DNA from 2 places in the Streptomyces sp. NPDC059499 genome. Region 1 is predicted to be linked to the other one. Evidence: riboswitches for the same ligand, from Rfam matches in the RefSeq annotation. Region 1 holds a riboswitch; the other holds the start of a gene.
What was found. A riboswitch is a leader RNA that binds a small molecule or an ion and turns the genes downstream of it on or off. The one in region 1 is predicted to bind cobalamin.

Region 1 (7,664 bases):
CTCCTCTGTCACGAGATCAACTGCTCCAGCCACATCGGGCGTTCGCTCAGCGGTATCCAGCCTGTCCGGCGTTCGAGGACCGGGGTCCGGGGCGGAGCCCCGGTCACGGGACGCCACCGTCCCCGCTCCCCGCGGTGCCCCCGGCGGCACGAACGGCAGTCCCGCCGGTGCCCCCTGCTCGATCAGCCGCCACAACGCATCCGTGTCCGCGTGCTCCTCGATCAGATCCCCCAGCCGGTCCAGCTGTTCCTCCCGGAGCTCCGAGAAGCTCGTGTCCGGAGCCGCCACGAACCGCCGCCCGGCAGCCCGCGCCACCTCCGCCAGGAACCGCCGCCTGAACGCGTCGCTCTCCAGCGACCCGTGCCAGTGCGTGCCCCACACGGCGCCCACCCGGCATCCGTCCAGGAACGGCTCACCGCCGCGCACATCGGCGACCCCGTGATGGATCTCGTACCCCTCCACGGGCTCCCCGAGCGCCGATCCGACAGGCCGGCCCAGCACCTTCTCCCGGCCGAACCGGATCCGCACCGGCAGCAGCCCGAGCCCCTCGACCAGCCCCGCCCGCGATTCCACCTCGTCCTCGATGGACTCACCGAGCACCTGGAAACCGCCGCAGATCCCCAGCACCGGCAGCCCCTCGGCGGCCCGCCGCAGCAGCGCGTCGGCCAGCCCCCGCTCGCGCAGCCACGCCAGCGCCTTCACCGTGCCGCGCGTACCGGGCACGATCACCAGGTCCGCGTCGGCGAGCTCCTCGGCCCGGTCCACGAACCGCACCACCACACCCGGCTCGGCCGCCAGCGCGTCCACATCGGTGAAGTTCGACATCAGCGGCACGGCGCACACCGCGACCCTCAGGACGTCCGGTCCGTGCGGAGGCGCGACGACCGACTCCCGCACGGCGCCGCGCATCGACACCCGCAGTCCGTCCTCCTCGTCGATACCGAGGCCGTGGGCGAACGGCAGCACCCCGTACGTACGGCGCCCGGTGAGCTCGTACAGCATGTCCAGGCCGGGCTCCAGCAGCGACACATCGCCGCGGAACTTGTTGACGAGGTACCCGGCGACCAGCGACTGGTCCTCGGCGCTCAGCAGCGCCGTCGTCCCGAAGAACGAAGCGAACACCCCGCCCCGGTCGATGTCCCCGACGACCAGCACCGGGAAGCGAGCCGCCCGCGCGATGCCCATGTTCACGATGTCCGTGCGCCGCAGATTGATCTCGGCGGGACTGCCCGCCCCCTCGCAGATCACGGCGTCATACGTGCCCCGTAGTTGCTCCAGACAGTCCACGACCGTCCCCAGCAGCGATTCCTGACGGCCGCCGTGGTAGCCCCGTGCGCTCATCTCGCCGACCGGCTTCCCCATCAGGACCACCTGACTGGAGCGGTCACCACCGGGCTTGAGCAGCACCGGATTCATCAGCACGCTCGGCTCCACCCGGGCGGCCTGCGCCTGCATCGCCTGGGCGCGGCCGATCTCCGCGCCCTCGTGGGTGACGAACGAGTTCAGCGACATGTTCTGCGCCTTGAACGGTGCGACCTTCACCCCCCGGCGCACCAGCCACCGGCAGATTCCCGCCGTGACGACGCTCTTGCCCGCGTCCGAGGTCGTTCCCGCGACCAACAGCCCGCCGCCCTGTCCGCCGCTCATGCCCGGCCTCTCCTTCCCGAAGCCAGCCGCGCGGCCGCACACACGCCGAGGGCCAGCACACTCACCCGGCGCGACAGCCGCACCGCGCGTTCGATATCCGTGACCCGCACGTCCCGGCCGTTCTCCCCGTTGAGCACGGGCCGGTGCTCGACCCGCCCGCCGTACGCGAGGGTCCCGCCGAGGCGCACACCGAGCGCACCCGCGAACGACGCCTCCACCGGGCCCGCGTTGGGGCTCGGATGCTTGCCCGCGTCGGCCCGCCAGGCGCGTACGGCCTCGCGCGGACGGCCACCGGCGGCCACCGCGAGCACGGCGGTGAGGCGGGCACCCGGCCAGCCGGCGAGGTCGTCGAGGCGGGCCGAGGCCCAGCCGTAGCGCCGGTGGCGCGGCGACCTGTGGCCGACCATGGCGTCGAGGGTGTTGACGGCCCGGAACCCGACGAGGCCCGGGACACCGCCGAGGGCGCCCCACACCAGAGCGCCGACGACGGCGTCGGAGGTGTTCTCGGCGACGGACTCCACCACCGCGCGGGCGATCTGCTGTCCGTCGAGGGACTGGGGGTCACGGCCGCAGAGGTGCGGCAGCCGCTCCCGGGCCACCTCGATGTCACCGGCGGCGAGCGCACCGCCGATGGCGCGGGCCTCCCGGCCCAGCGACGTACCGCCGATGACGGACCAGGTGGCGGCGGCGGTCAGGGCCACGGCAGCGGCGGGACGGTTCCGTACGGCACGGGCGGCCAGCGCGGCGGCGCCCACGGCGCCCCCGGCGCAGACGAGCGCGTGCAGGGCGCCCCAGCCGCGGTGATCGCGCCACAGCCGGCTCTCGACGCCTGCCGCGGCCTGCCCGAAGGCGGCGACGGGGTGGCCCCGCCGGGGGTCACCCAGCAGCAGGTCGCCGATCAGACCGGCGGTGGCGCCGTACGCGAAGATGCGGTCGGCTCGCACGGTTCAGCCGGCCGTCGTGCCTCGAAGGACGTTCGGAGCGGGTGGCACAGGGACCGACGCACGGCAGCCAGGCATGGCAGATGTCCTTAACTCAGGGTCCGCGCCCTGGTTCGACGTGACCGGCGACGAGAGTCTCCTGGCTTCCGGATCCGCAGTTCCCCCGGCCTTCCAGTCCGTGCCGGACCGTGACTTCCGTGTGGGGGCCTGCTCCCCGGTGACAGTGGCGGGACCGCGCCGGATTCGCACCGGCTTCCTCTCCTGTCGCCGTAAATGGCACCGGCAGTCCACCACGCCCCGTGAACGCCCGTCAACCTGCCGTTGACCTGCGGGAGTGCAGTGTGCGCAGACGCACATCGGGCCGGACACACACGTGGTGTGTCCGGCCCGATGCGAGGAGACGGCGGCGTGGTGCCGGGTGGTCAGACGACGATCAGATAGATCCCGTAGGCGACCGCCGCCGCGCACAGCCCGAAGCAGGCGTACGCGCCGGTGCGCGCCAGCGTGAGAGATCCGCCGGACTGAACCGCCGCGGCCTGCTTGGAGAGGCCGATGATGCCGAGAGTGAAGAGGCCGACCAGTGCGACGGTGACCACGAGGCTGACGCCGAAGACGGAGGCGAGAGCTGCCCAGTCGATGTTCATGCGGATCTGTCCTTACACCGTGGCCGGTCGGGCCGGGTCGGCCGGGGATCCGGCCGTCGGGGCCGGGGCCGGGATGGTGGTCTTGAGGTCCGGGACGCCGGAGCCGACGGGCGGAGGGCTGACGGCCGCGATGGCGGTGGTGACGACGCCCGCGGGCTCGGCGTCCGTCTCGTTGACGTTGGTGTGGTCGACCGGCTTGCGGCGCGACAGCAGCCAGATGGCACCGGAGCCCGCGACGAGGAGCACGGCGACCACGCCGACACCCCAGGGGCCCTGTTTGGTGAGGAACTCCGCGCCCGCGCCGACCAGACCGGCGGCCGGCAGGGTCAGGCCCCAGGCGATGAACATGCGGGTGGCCGTGGACCAGCGGACCACGCCTCCCTTGCGTCCGAGACCGGCGCCCATCACGGCACCGGAGCAGGACTGGGTGGTGGAGAGGGAGAAGCCGAGGTGCGAGGAGGCCAGGATGACCGTGGCCGCACTGGTCTGGGCGGCGAAGCCCTGCGGCGGCTTGAGCTCGGTGAGGCCGCTGCCCATGGTGCGGATGATGCGCCAGCCGCCGAGGTAGGTGCCCATCGCGATGGCGATACCGGCGGAGGCGATGACCCAGACCGGCGGGTTGGAACCGGGGGCGAGCACGCCTCCGGTGACCAGGGCCAGGGTGATGATGCCCATCGTCTTCTGGGCGTCGTTGGTGCCGTGGGCGAGCGAGACGAGACCGGCCGAGGCGATCTGTCCGGCCCGGTAGCCCTTGGCGGTCGACTTCAGCTGCGCCTCGTCGGTGATCTTCCGGTTGAGGCGGTACGTCAGCTTCGTGGCCAGCAGTGCGGCCAGACCGGCGACGAGCGGGGCCGCAATCGCGGGCAGGAGGACCTTCGTGACGACGGTGCCTCCGTTGATCGAGGACCATCCGGCCGACATCACCGCGGCGCCGATGAGACCGCCGAAGAGTGCGTGGGAGGAGCTGGAGGGCAGGCCGACCAGCCAGGTCAGTAGATTCCACAGGATGGCGCCGACGAGCGCCGCGAAGATGACCTCGGTTCTGAGGCCGTTCTCGTTGATGATCCCGCCGGAGATCGTCTTGGCGACCTCCACCGACAGGAACGCGCCGACGAGGTTGAGAACGGCGGACATGGCCACCGCTGTCTTGGGCTTGAGAGCGCCGGTCGAGATGGTGGTGGCCATCGCGTTGGCGGTGTCGTGGAAACCGTTCGTGAAATCGAACACGAGAGCTGTCACGATCACGATCGCGAGCAGCAGCGTGATGTGTTCCATTTACCCAGGCAATCGTTCGACGTCAGTGGCTGTAGGAACGTAAGCAACCTGGGTGAACGGAAGATGAACTGGGCAGGGCGTTGCGGTGACCCCAAGCGCGAACAGCCATTCCGCTTGTGTGCGCCCGAGGCGGTCGCAGCGGGCCGCGGCGGTGGGGGAACCGGCCTGCGCCGGGTTTCGGCGCCCACCTGGTCTGCCGCATTTGCCCCATTGGAGAGACATCGCTCACGTGCTCAGCGACGGCTTCGCCCGACAGACCCGACGGACCCGGCGTGATCCGAATGCCTGACCCTAGGATCGCCGCATGAGCGATCAGCACCAGGACGCGATCGAGCGGGCATGGGACGGCGTCGTCGCGACGGCCCGCAGGACTGCCGCGGACGGACTGGTCGTCGGCACCTCGGGCAACGTGTCGGCGCGGGTCGGCGGAGTCGTCCTGGTCACCCCCAGTGGAGTGCCCTACGACCGGCTGGGCCCCGGGGACGCGGTCGGCGTCGACCTCGAAGGGCGCCGGGTCCTCGGCGACATGGCCCCGACCAGCGAGCTCCCCCTCCACCTGGCCGTCTACAACAACAACAGCGGCGCCGCCGCCGTCGTGCACACCCACGCGGTCCACGCCACGGCCGTCTCCACCCTCGTCGACGAGGTCCCGTTGGTGCACTACGCCGCCGCCATGCTCGGCGGCCCCGTCCGCACCGCCGCCTACGCCCGGTACGGGACGCCGGAGCTTGCCGGGAACATGCTCACCGCCCTGCGCGACCGCACCGGCTGCCTGCTGCAGAACCACGGAACGGTCACCTACGGGGACACCCTCGACGAGGCCTACGACCGCACCGCCCAGCTCGAATGGATGTGCAGGCTCTGGCTCACCGCGAGCTCCGTGCCCGGCCACCACCCGTCCCTGCTCTCCCGCGCCCAGTTGCGTGACGTCCAGGACGCCCTGAAGGGGTACGGCCAGCCCGGCTGAGCCCGGGCCCGGCACCGGACGGCCCCGTCCCGCTGGCCGACCGCGGCGCGGCCCAGGACACTGGAGCCGTGCGCCCGGCAACAGCGACGGCAGCAGCCGTCTCCACGATCCTCGGCGTCGGAGCGGCAGCGGTCGCGGCCGGCCGGTACGCCAGCGACGCCGCCCTCGGGGCCCCGTCACCACGCCCCTTCCCCGGGGACCGCAGACTCACCGTGCACGACACGGCGCCCGGGCAGGTCACCCTGACCCGCTCCTTCGCCGCGCTGCGCCCCGGCACGTACGGGCTGGTGGGCCGCGACGTCCGGGCGATCGTCGGCCCGGTCGTCGAGCAGGCGTTGCACGACTCCGCCGACACCGTCGTACGCAGGCTGGAACGCGTCACCAGCGGCAGCCTGGAACCGGGTGCCAAGGTCCGCCTCACCCCCGAGCTCCACAGCGGCGACCCGCTCGGCGCACTCGGCCTCGCGTACAAGGAGGTGGAGATCCCCGGCGAGCTGGGCGCCCTGCCCGCGTGGTTCCTCCCCGGCGCCCGCGACACCTGGGTGATCACCGTGCACGGTCTCGGGACCACCCGCGAACACCCCCTGAACGTGACGGGATTCCTGCAGGAGCAGCAGTTCCCGGTGCTCGACCTCGCCTACCGGGGTGACACCGGCGCACCCCGCTCCCCGGACGGGCTCGGCCACCTCGGCGAGTCCGAGTGGCGCGACCTGGACGCGGCCATCCGGTACGCCGTGCGCTACGGGGCCGAACGCGTCGTCGTCCACGGCTGGTCCACCGGCGCCACGATGGCCCTGCACACCGCCGTCAACTCCGCACTCCGCGACCGCATCAGCGGTCTCGTCCTGGACTCCCCGGTGCTGGACTGGAAGGTCACACTCCGCGCCCTGGCCGTCGCCCACGGCATCCCCGCCGCACTCCTGCCCCTCGCCGTCCGGGCCGCCCAGGGCCAGACCGGACTGCGCGGCGCCCCGCTCCTGGAGACCTCCGTACCGACCGCCCTGCACGCCCCCACGCTGATCTTCCACGGCCCCGACGACACCCTGGCGCCCTGGCAGCCGTCCCGGCGACTGGCCGCACTGCGTCCCGACCTGGTCACCCTGCACTCCGTGGCGCAGGCTCCGCATGCGGCGATGTGGAATGCCGGTCCGGCACGTTACGAAGAGGCCCTCAGACGCTTCCTCACGCCCCTGATGTGAGCTGATGGGATGGAACGGCCCGGTTGGTGACCGGGCCCGAATCCTTCCCGTACCCATGGGATCCGGCTTCCGTTTGGGCTTTCGGGCCGTCAGAGGCAAGACTGCTCCCGTGACGTCCCGTACCCCGCGCGACTCCAGGCTGCGACTTGTCCGCCCGCGACCCCTTGCCACCGCCCGCAAGGCCGTGACCACCCGGCGCACCAGGCCGGCCCCCCGCCCACCCGAGGGCACACCGCCCCCTGCGGAACTGGCACGCCAGGCCAGGGCCGTGCTCGCCCACGCCGTCCGGATCGCCCACTGGGCCGCCGACGCGGCGGGCCCGGGGGCCGCTCCGCTCGCCACCCAGGCCCTGGAACGGGCCGCGGCGGCGCTGGAACTGTCCCCCGCCCAGATACAGACCGGCTGGGACCGGGCCAGGCTGGCCGGACTGATCGAACTCCACGGCGACACCGCCCGCCCCGGCTGGAGGCTGCGCGCCTGGGACCGGGACGACTCTGCCGTGCTCCGCGGCTGGGTGGCGCTCTTCGACGCCTGGTCGCTCGTCCACGCCGCACCCGAAGGAATCGAGGCGACCGCCGTCGCCGAAGCCGTCGAGGCGGTGCCCCAGGTGCTCTCGCTCCTGCAGCTCTCCGCCGGCCCCGTCACCGTGCCCGCCCTCCTCGACCTCCTCGGCCAGCGCGTCGCGGAACTCCACGAGGAGCGGTGCGAGGTGCCGTACGGGCCGCCGCAGCAGCCCACCCCCGGCAGCACCGCGACCGGGCAGCCCGAGGACCTGAACGCGCTCCTGCTCGACTGGGCCCTCGAAGGCCTCGCCGCCGTCGGCGCGCTGACGCTCGGCGCCGGACAGGCCACACTCACCCCCCTCGGCAACTGGGCGGTCTGGGTCAAGCTCGAACAGATCTGCGTCGCCGCCCAGAGCCCGGCCGGGAACATCGAGCAGTCCGCCGCCGACATGCTGCTCGGCTGCGCCCGGCTCACCCCCGGGCCCGCC
Region 2 (7,664 bases), on a different contig from region 1:
TGACGTGCTTGCCCGGCTCGCCGATCAGGGCGTCGATGTGCACGTACTCCGTGGTCTTGCCGGGCCGGTAGAAGGTCAGTTCCTTCCAGTTCCTGATCCTGGGCATCAGGTCGAAGCCCAGCAGGTGGGCGAGCGCGAAGACAGGGAAACTCTGGCCCTGGGTATCCGCGTGCACCGTGGTCGGCTGCACCTCGGACGTGTTCTTCAGCAGGCCCTCGATGATGTAGACGGCCTCCCACACGCCGCACGGGATGAAGTGCGTGAACAGCGCGATGTAGGTATCCGAGACGTGGTGGTAGGCGATGCCGCCGGGCTTGCCGTACCGGACGCTCGTCTCGGAGAGCAGGTTGTCGAGATAGGTGTCCATGTGGGTGCCGTCCGCCGCCACGGCGGTGCCATCGCCCCAAGCCTGCGAGATGTCCAGGCGGGCGTGCGCGTTGACCAGGTCCGCGACGGCTTCGTTGAGCAGCATGATGGAGAAGTGCTTGTTGGCGACGTACGACAGCTCGTGCCCGGACACACCGGGGATGTGCCGGGCGGCCTCGTACGGGCCCATGTTGGTGCCCTTGACGAACGTGACGATCACGTAGCGGCCCAAGGGGTCGGTGAGCTTGGGCTCGTTGCCCGACGGCGGCCCGAAGCGGCGCCACCACTCCACCCAGTACGCGGTCCGGGCCACGATCCCCATCAGGGACCGCTCCGGCATCCTCGCCTTGATCTCCTGCTCCAGCCGCTTCGCCGAGGGCCGCTGACCGTCGGCCCGGTACGCCTTCAACGACGGGATGCCCGTCTCCGGGTCGATGACCAGGCCCTCGTTCTCCGGGTACCCGGCGTCCGCCGCCGCGGCGGCGCCTCGCAGCTTGTCCTCCAGCTGCCTGCGGAAGAACTTCGCGTCGAACTCGGCGCTCTCGCCCGGCTCGGCGAGGCCGACCTCCATCAGGTAGGCCCCCAGCGTCTCCTGGACGACCTCCCAGTCCAGGAGTTGCTCGGACCAGTCGGCATACTCCTACGAGCCGACCACCGCGACATCGCCGGTACGCAGCTCCTCCGCCAGCGCGGTGAAGACCATCGCCTCGAAGTGCTTGCGCACGAACTGCCCGGTCCGGGTCTTGTCCATCACGGCCTTGCGCCAGTTCTGGGTGGCGAAGGAGATGTCGACCTCCTTTCCCTCCTCGTTGAAGGCGGTGATGTACTCGCCGCGGGCCGCCTGGTGCCGCTGGGCGTGTGCGAGCGCGTCCAGCACCCGGCTGTCCTCGCTGGTCGCGGTGAACTTCAAGTTCTCGGCCCCGGCCAGGTCGAACATCACCGCCCGGTCCCGGCCGATCTGCCCGTACAGCAGCACTTCCCAGAAGTTGCCGTGGTGGGCGGAGACCTTCTCGATCTGCTCGTACTGCTTGGCGAACCCACCGAAGCCCTCCACCGCCCGCGTGACCGCACCCAACCCGCCTGCCTGCACCATCTGGGCCTTCACCAGGGCGATCACTGCCGGAGAGACCCGGCCCTCCAGCCGCTTCGCGACCTCGTCCACCGACGCCTCCTCGTCCAGGCCCTCCAGCGCCTGACGGGTCTCGGCGGTCATGGCCGCGGCCTTCGTGAGCGCCTCCTGGGCCGGGCCGCCCTCGTCGATGTGCTTGAGCACGGTGCGGTAGTTCCCGATCAGGGCCTCGACGATCTCCCGTTCTACGAGCCGGATCTCCTCCAGCTCCGCCTTCGCCTTCTTGATCTTCGTCGCCACGCGCTTGCAGAACATCGTGGCCAGGTCGTCCCGCGCCCGCATCCTCGCCTTGTGCGTCAAGGCCGCGACCAGCGCGATGCGTTTGACGGGGACGAAGTCCCGCAGCTCCGAGGCGTCCGTCGCGTCCGCTTCCCCGGCGAAGTCGGTGATCTTCCCGGCGGCGACGCCGTCCACCCACACGTCGGTGTCGCCGAGACCGTCCAGCCATTCCAGACGCTTGGTCAGGTTCTTGAAGTGTGACCAGGTCGGGCCCTTGGCGGACTTCTTCAGCCGGTTGAACAGCGTCGTTCCGTCGCTGTCGCGTTCCTCCAGCAGCCGCATGAGCCCTGCACGCTGAGCGGCGCTCACGCGGTCGTGGATGCCCGTGCAGATCGAGGCGTTCACCTCGGTGCGGATCTTCGAGGCCATCTTGTCGAAGGTGGAGAACCCAGGCAGCTCCAGCCCGGCCTCCACGACCTTCTCCAGCGCGATGCTGATCAGATCCGCCGGGCGGTTCTTCGCCGCGGCCTCCTTGCGGATCGACTGCTCGACGATCCCCCGGGCCTTGGCCTGGTCGTACGTCACACCGACCCGCTTGCGGACCAGACCACGGTGATGCTTGGCCGTCCGCTCCGCCCGATAGACCGGCAGCGTGCCCTCCGGCAGCTCCACCGACCGCCGTACGAAGTCCACCACCATCGCCGGAACGTCCTCCAGCGCCGGGAAACACCCCATGCGCCGGTACGACTTCAGCATCAGGAGCAGGGCCAGCAGATACTCATCGCAGTCCGTGGCATCGGTCGCCCACTGAAGCTCATCGCGAGTCGGCGAGAAGAAGAGATGCAGCTCGTGCGCGGTGATCAGCCGCTTGAACCGCGGATACGCGGTCCGCTCGATCGAAGTCACAACCCACCCCAGGACCCAGACGACGCTCAACATCACCACCAACGACACTGAGCCGAACGGGTGACGGGCCGGGCGCTCAGGGCTTCAAGATCATCCCGTTGCCCCTTTGACGCGTATCTCGGTCACACCCCAAATGGGTCTTGGGGAACGCTAGGCTCGGAGGCCATGAGTCAGAGCGGTTCGCAAGCGGCGGCATTCTTCCGAGAAGTCCGTGAAAACAGAGTGGTCTGGCTTGTCCGGGATGATGACGGAAGCCCGACGCACCTCTCCGCGGACGGCACGCGAAGTTTTCCCTTCTGGTCGACCTCGCCCCGGGCTCAGAGGGCGGCGAAGACCTGGGGGCGTGGGCTCCGCGTCGATTCCATGCCCTTGGACACCTGGTGTGATCTTGTACTGCCCGATGCCGCACGGGACGGACTCGTGATCGGCATCAACTGGAGTGGGCCGCGTCTGGTCGGCTGGAGCTTCACGCCCAGGGAAGTCCTTAACCGGCTTGCGTCAGATAGCTAGCCCACGGCATCGGTCGCCAGAGCGCGCAGTCGCCGCCAGCAGCTGAGTGCGCATCCGAGGGTGAGGATGGCTTCGTGGATGTCGTCGCGGGGATTCCCCTCCGGGCCTCCAGGCTGCCCGTGCCGCGGATATCCGCTGTGTGGCCGTTACCGGAGCGGCCACCCACTCGAAGCCTTGACTACGAGGGTGCAACCTCCGACGCACCACTCCGCAAGGCTTCGAGCCGACCGGCGCCGCGTTTCTGCGACGGCAAGCCTGACCGGTCCGCTCGTTCTTCTACCTCGCAGTCGGGTCAGGTGCGAGCACTGTCCCTGGCCAGGGTCGGTGACGACGGCGGGCGGCCCTGCCGACGGGACCGGAATGTGCCGGGGCGCTCGCTGGTAAACTGTGGGCACGCTTCGAAACCGTTGGGGCCCGTACCGAGGGGTACGGGCCCCAACGCGTTCCCGGCGCCAGACCGAGGAAGGCTCCCCCCATGAACGCGAAGACTCCGGCCCCGAAGGGCGAACCCACAACGCCGCAGACGGCTGCCCCTGGCCTGCCGCCGGTCGAGTCCTTCGACGCACTCGGGCTGCCGTCGGAGCTGACGGCGACGATGACCGGCCTCGGCGTGACGGAACCCTTCCCGATCCAGGCGGCGACCCTGCCCAACGCGCTGGCCGGCCGTGATGTCCTCGGCCGTGCGCGGACCGGCTCCGGCAAGACGCTTGCCTTCGGGCTTGCGCTGCTGGCGCGGACGGCGGGTATGCGAGCGGAGCCGAAGCGGCCGCTCGCACTGGTTCTGGTGCCGACCCGGGAGCTCGCGCAACAGGTGGTCGACGCGCTGGCACCCTACGCGCAGGCGCTGAACGTGCGGCTGGCGACGGTGGTCGGAGGGCTGGCGATCAACCGGCAGGCGGCGCTGCTGCGCGCCGGCGCCGAAGTGGTCGTCGCGACGCCCGGGCGGCTCGCCGACCTCGTGTCGCGTCGGTTCTGTGATCTGCAGCAGGTGCGGATCACGGTGCTGGACGAGGCGGACCAGATGTGCGACCTGGGGTTCCTGCCGCAGGTCTCGGAAATCCTGGACCAGGTCCGCCCCGACGGTCAGCGGCTGCTGTTCTCGGCAACACTCGACCGCAATGTCGACCAGTTGGTGCAGACCTACCTGCACGAGCCGGTACTTGCCTCGCTCGACCGTGTGGCCGGCTCGGTCACCACGATGGAACACCACGTGCTGAACATCCACCCCGCCGACAAGCACGCGACCGCGACCGAAATCGCCGCGCGGGACGGCCGGGTCCTGATGTTCCTGGACACCAAGGCCGGCGTGGACCAGTTCACCCGGCACCTGCGGGCCAGCGGCATTCGGGCTGCCGCCCTGCACAGCGGAAAGTCGCAGCCACAGCGGACGCACACACTCGCGCAGTTCAAGGACGGCGAGATCACCGTGTTGGTGGCCACCAACGTCGCGGCGCGAGGCATTCACATCGAGGCCCTCGACCTCGTCGTCAACGTGGACCCGCCGGCCGACGCGAAGGACTACCTGCACCGTGGCGGGCGTACGGCTCGCGCCGGGGAGTCCGGGAAGGTGGTCACGCTGGTCACCCCGAACCAGCGACGAGACGTCAACCGGATCATGACCGACGCCCGGATCCGGCCGACTGTCACCCAGGTACGCTCCGGCGAGGAGAAGCTGACCACCATCACCGGGGCCAAGCGCCCGCCCATCGAAGGGAAGGGCAGCGGCAACGCCCCCTTCCGTGGCATGGGCACTCGTCCCGGCCGCCCCAAGGAGTCCCGCAAAACGGCCGACGCCCGCAAGACGGCGGAAGCACGCGCGGCGGCACGGGTACGCAAGGGCCGCTGACCCAGGCGGACTTGCCGGGGCGGGGGCCCGCAGACCAGCGGCAGACGGCACGGGCCCTGCTCGTGGAGGTACTGCCGAGTCCTGGAAACGCGGGTTCGAGCACTCGACGGGCCGACACATCCGCTTGAAGCAGTGCACGCGCCGAGGGATGCTGCCTCAGCAGTTACGAGGCCCGTCGCTGAGGACAAGATCCGGAGCATTCCGGACCGGCGGCTCCAACGCTCGGCAGCCGATGCCCAAATTCGGCTTCCCCTGCTCGGTCTGGTCGACCACGGGCGCAATCGCCTCGTACATCCGCCGGGCAAGCTCCTCGATGGACCTGTTCGCGAGCGCGCCGCCACTGATGTCCCGCTCCAAGGTCTTGAGGTGGTCCACGAGCTGAGCGCCGGTGAGGGTGATGTCGACCAGGCCCCCCTCCTTGGCGGGGCCTCTGAGGCTTCGGGCTCGGCGTCCTCGTGCGAGTTGATGACGGTGGTCTGCCGCACGCCCCCGCTTCACGTTCCACGCACGCCGGAGCTCGGTGGCTCATGCCACGTCCCGGGATACGAACAGCAACGCTCAGAGAGCGTCGACCCTCTAGGGTGGTCGGTGCAGCTGGTTCGCCCTGCCCGCCAGGCAGACGCGTCGTAAGAGGGAACCCGGTGGAAATCCGGGACTGCCCCGCAGCGGTGAGTGGGAACGACCGCCGTCATACGCACTGGATCCGGTCGGATCCGGGAAGCGACGGCCAGTAGGAATCTGCCTCGGCAGGGTGCCCACAAGTCCGAAGACCTGCCCGTTGCCCGCACGCGCCCCCCGTGTGCGGATATCCCGGTGACCTCGTGGGCGGGTCGGCGTACATATCGGATGAGACATCGCGCCCTGGGCGTGCACATGTTCCGTCCGGTTCGTCACCCCTTCGCGTCCGTGTCCCGTCTCCGGGATCTCAAGGAGTCATCTCGCGAAGGAGATTTCCGTGACAGCGAAGCCCGCAGCCGCAGCATCACGAGCCACCGTGTACGGCTACCCCCGCCAGGGCCCGAACCGGGAACTGAAGAAGGCCGTCGAAGGCTATTGGAAGAGCCGGATCACCGCCGACGCTCTCCGGAAGACGGCAGCAGATCTGCGCCGGACCAATTGGCAGCATTTGGCAGATGCCGGTATCCACGAAGTGCCCACCGGCGACTTCTCGTACTACGACCAGGTCCTGGACACCAGCGTCATGGTTGGTGCTGTCCCGCAGCGGCATCGTGAGGCGGTCGGTGCCGACGCGCTCGACGGATACTTCGCGATGGCACGCGGCACCCAGGATGTGGCGCCGCTGGAGATGACCAAGTGGTTCGACACCAACTACCACTACCTCGTGCCCGAACTCGGCCCTGACACCACCTTCACCGCTGACTCGGCCAAGCAGGTCACCGAGCTGAAGGAAGCCCTCGCTCTCGGACACACCGCCCGGCCCGTGCTCGTCGGCCCTGTCACCTATCTTCTGCTCGCCAAGCCCGCCCCCGGAGTGGCGGCCGACTTCGAACCGCTCACCCTGCTGGACCGGCTCCTTCCGGTCTATGCGGAGGTTCTCGCCGATCTGCGCGCTGCCGGCGCGGAGTGGGTACAGCTCGACGAGCCCGCCCTCGTCCAGGACCGCACCCCTGCCGAGCTCAACGCCGCCGCCCGCGCCTACCGCGACCTCGGTGGCCTGACCGATCGCCCCAAGCTGCTCGTCGCGTCCTATTTCGACCGGCTCGGAGATGCTCTGCCCGTCCTGGCGAAGGCACCGGTCGACGGGCTGGCCCTCGACTTCACCGGCGCCGCAGCAGCGAACCTCGAAGACCTCGCGGCCGCCGGCGGGCTCACCGGCAAGAGGCTCGTCGCCGGCGTCGTCAACGGACGCAACATCTGGATCAACGACTACGAGAAGTCGCTGACCACGCTTGCCACGCTTCTGGGCCTCGCCGACCGGGTCGACGTCGCTGCCTCCTGCTCGCTGCTGCATGTCCCACTCGACACAGCGCCCGAGAAGGACATCGATCCTGAGATCCTCCGCTGGCTCGCATTCGCCAGGCAGAAGACCAGGGAGATCGTCACTCTCGCCAAGGGACTCGCCGAGGGCACCGAGGCCATCACCGCAGAGATCGCCGCCAACCAGGCCGACCTCGCCTCACGCGCCGACTCCGCCATCACCCGAGACCACGCCGTACGGGCCAGGGCCGCCTCGATCACCGACGCCGACGGCCGACGCTCCCAGCCCTACGCCGAGCGAGCGGCCACCCAGCGGGCCCACCTGAAGCTGCCGCTGTTGCCGACGACGACCATCGGATCGTTCCCGCAGACCGATGAACTGCGCACGGCCCGCGCCGACCTGCGCGCCGGCCGGATCGACACACCCGGATACGAAGAGCGGATCAAGGCCGAGATCGGTGAGGTCATCGCCTTCCAGGAGAAGACCGGCATCGACGTCCTGGTGCACGGTGAGCCCGAGCGCAACGACATGGTCCAGTACTTCGCGGAGCAGCTGACCGGATACCTGGCCACCCAGCACGGCTGGGTCCAGTCCTACGGCACCCGCTACGTCCGGCCCCCGGTCCTGGCCGGTGACATCTCCCGCCCCGAACCGATGACGGTGCCCTGGACGACGTACGCCCAGTCCCTCACCGACCGCCCGGTCAAGGGCATGCTCACCGGGCCGGTCACCATGCTCGCCTGGTCCTT

Region 2: it holds a riboswitch for cobalamin, as region 1 does, so the genes downstream of both, metE (5-methyltetrahydropteroyltriglutamate--homocysteine S-methyltransferase) here and ACFW9O_RS21445 (cobalamin biosynthesis protein) in region 1, are expected to answer to the same signal.

What each region holds. Positions count from the first base shown of each region.
Region 1 covers NZ_JBHYTT010000009.1:51,674-59,337, reverse strand. The annotation lists gene ACFW9O_RS21450 (cobyric acid synthase) at 1-1,647, opposite strand, end outside; gene ACFW9O_RS21445 (cobalamin biosynthesis protein) at 1,644-2,591, opposite strand; cobalamin riboswitch at 2,721-2,848, opposite strand; gene ACFW9O_RS21440 (hypothetical protein) at 3,011-3,232, opposite strand; gene ACFW9O_RS21435 (anion permease) at 3,245-4,507, opposite strand; gene ACFW9O_RS21430 (class II aldolase/adducin family protein) at 4,812-5,474, shown strand; gene ACFW9O_RS21425 (alpha/beta hydrolase) at 5,543-6,673, shown strand; gene ACFW9O_RS21420 (hypothetical protein) at 6,858-7,664, shown strand, end outside.
Region 2 covers NZ_JBHYTT010000022.1:87,326-94,989, forward strand. The annotation lists gene ACFW9O_RS33985 (transposase) at 1-937, opposite strand, end outside; gene ACFW9O_RS33990 (DUF4158 domain-containing protein) at 1,007-2,620, opposite strand; gene ACFW9O_RS33995 (DUF2750 domain-containing protein) at 2,786-3,130, shown strand; gene ACFW9O_RS34000 (DEAD/DEAH box helicase) at 3,606-4,976, shown strand; gene ACFW9O_RS34005 (hypothetical protein) at 5,133-5,351, opposite strand; cobalamin riboswitch at 5,591-5,752, shown strand; gene metE (5-methyltetrahydropteroyltriglutamate--homocysteine S-methyltransferase) at 5,932-7,664, shown strand, end outside.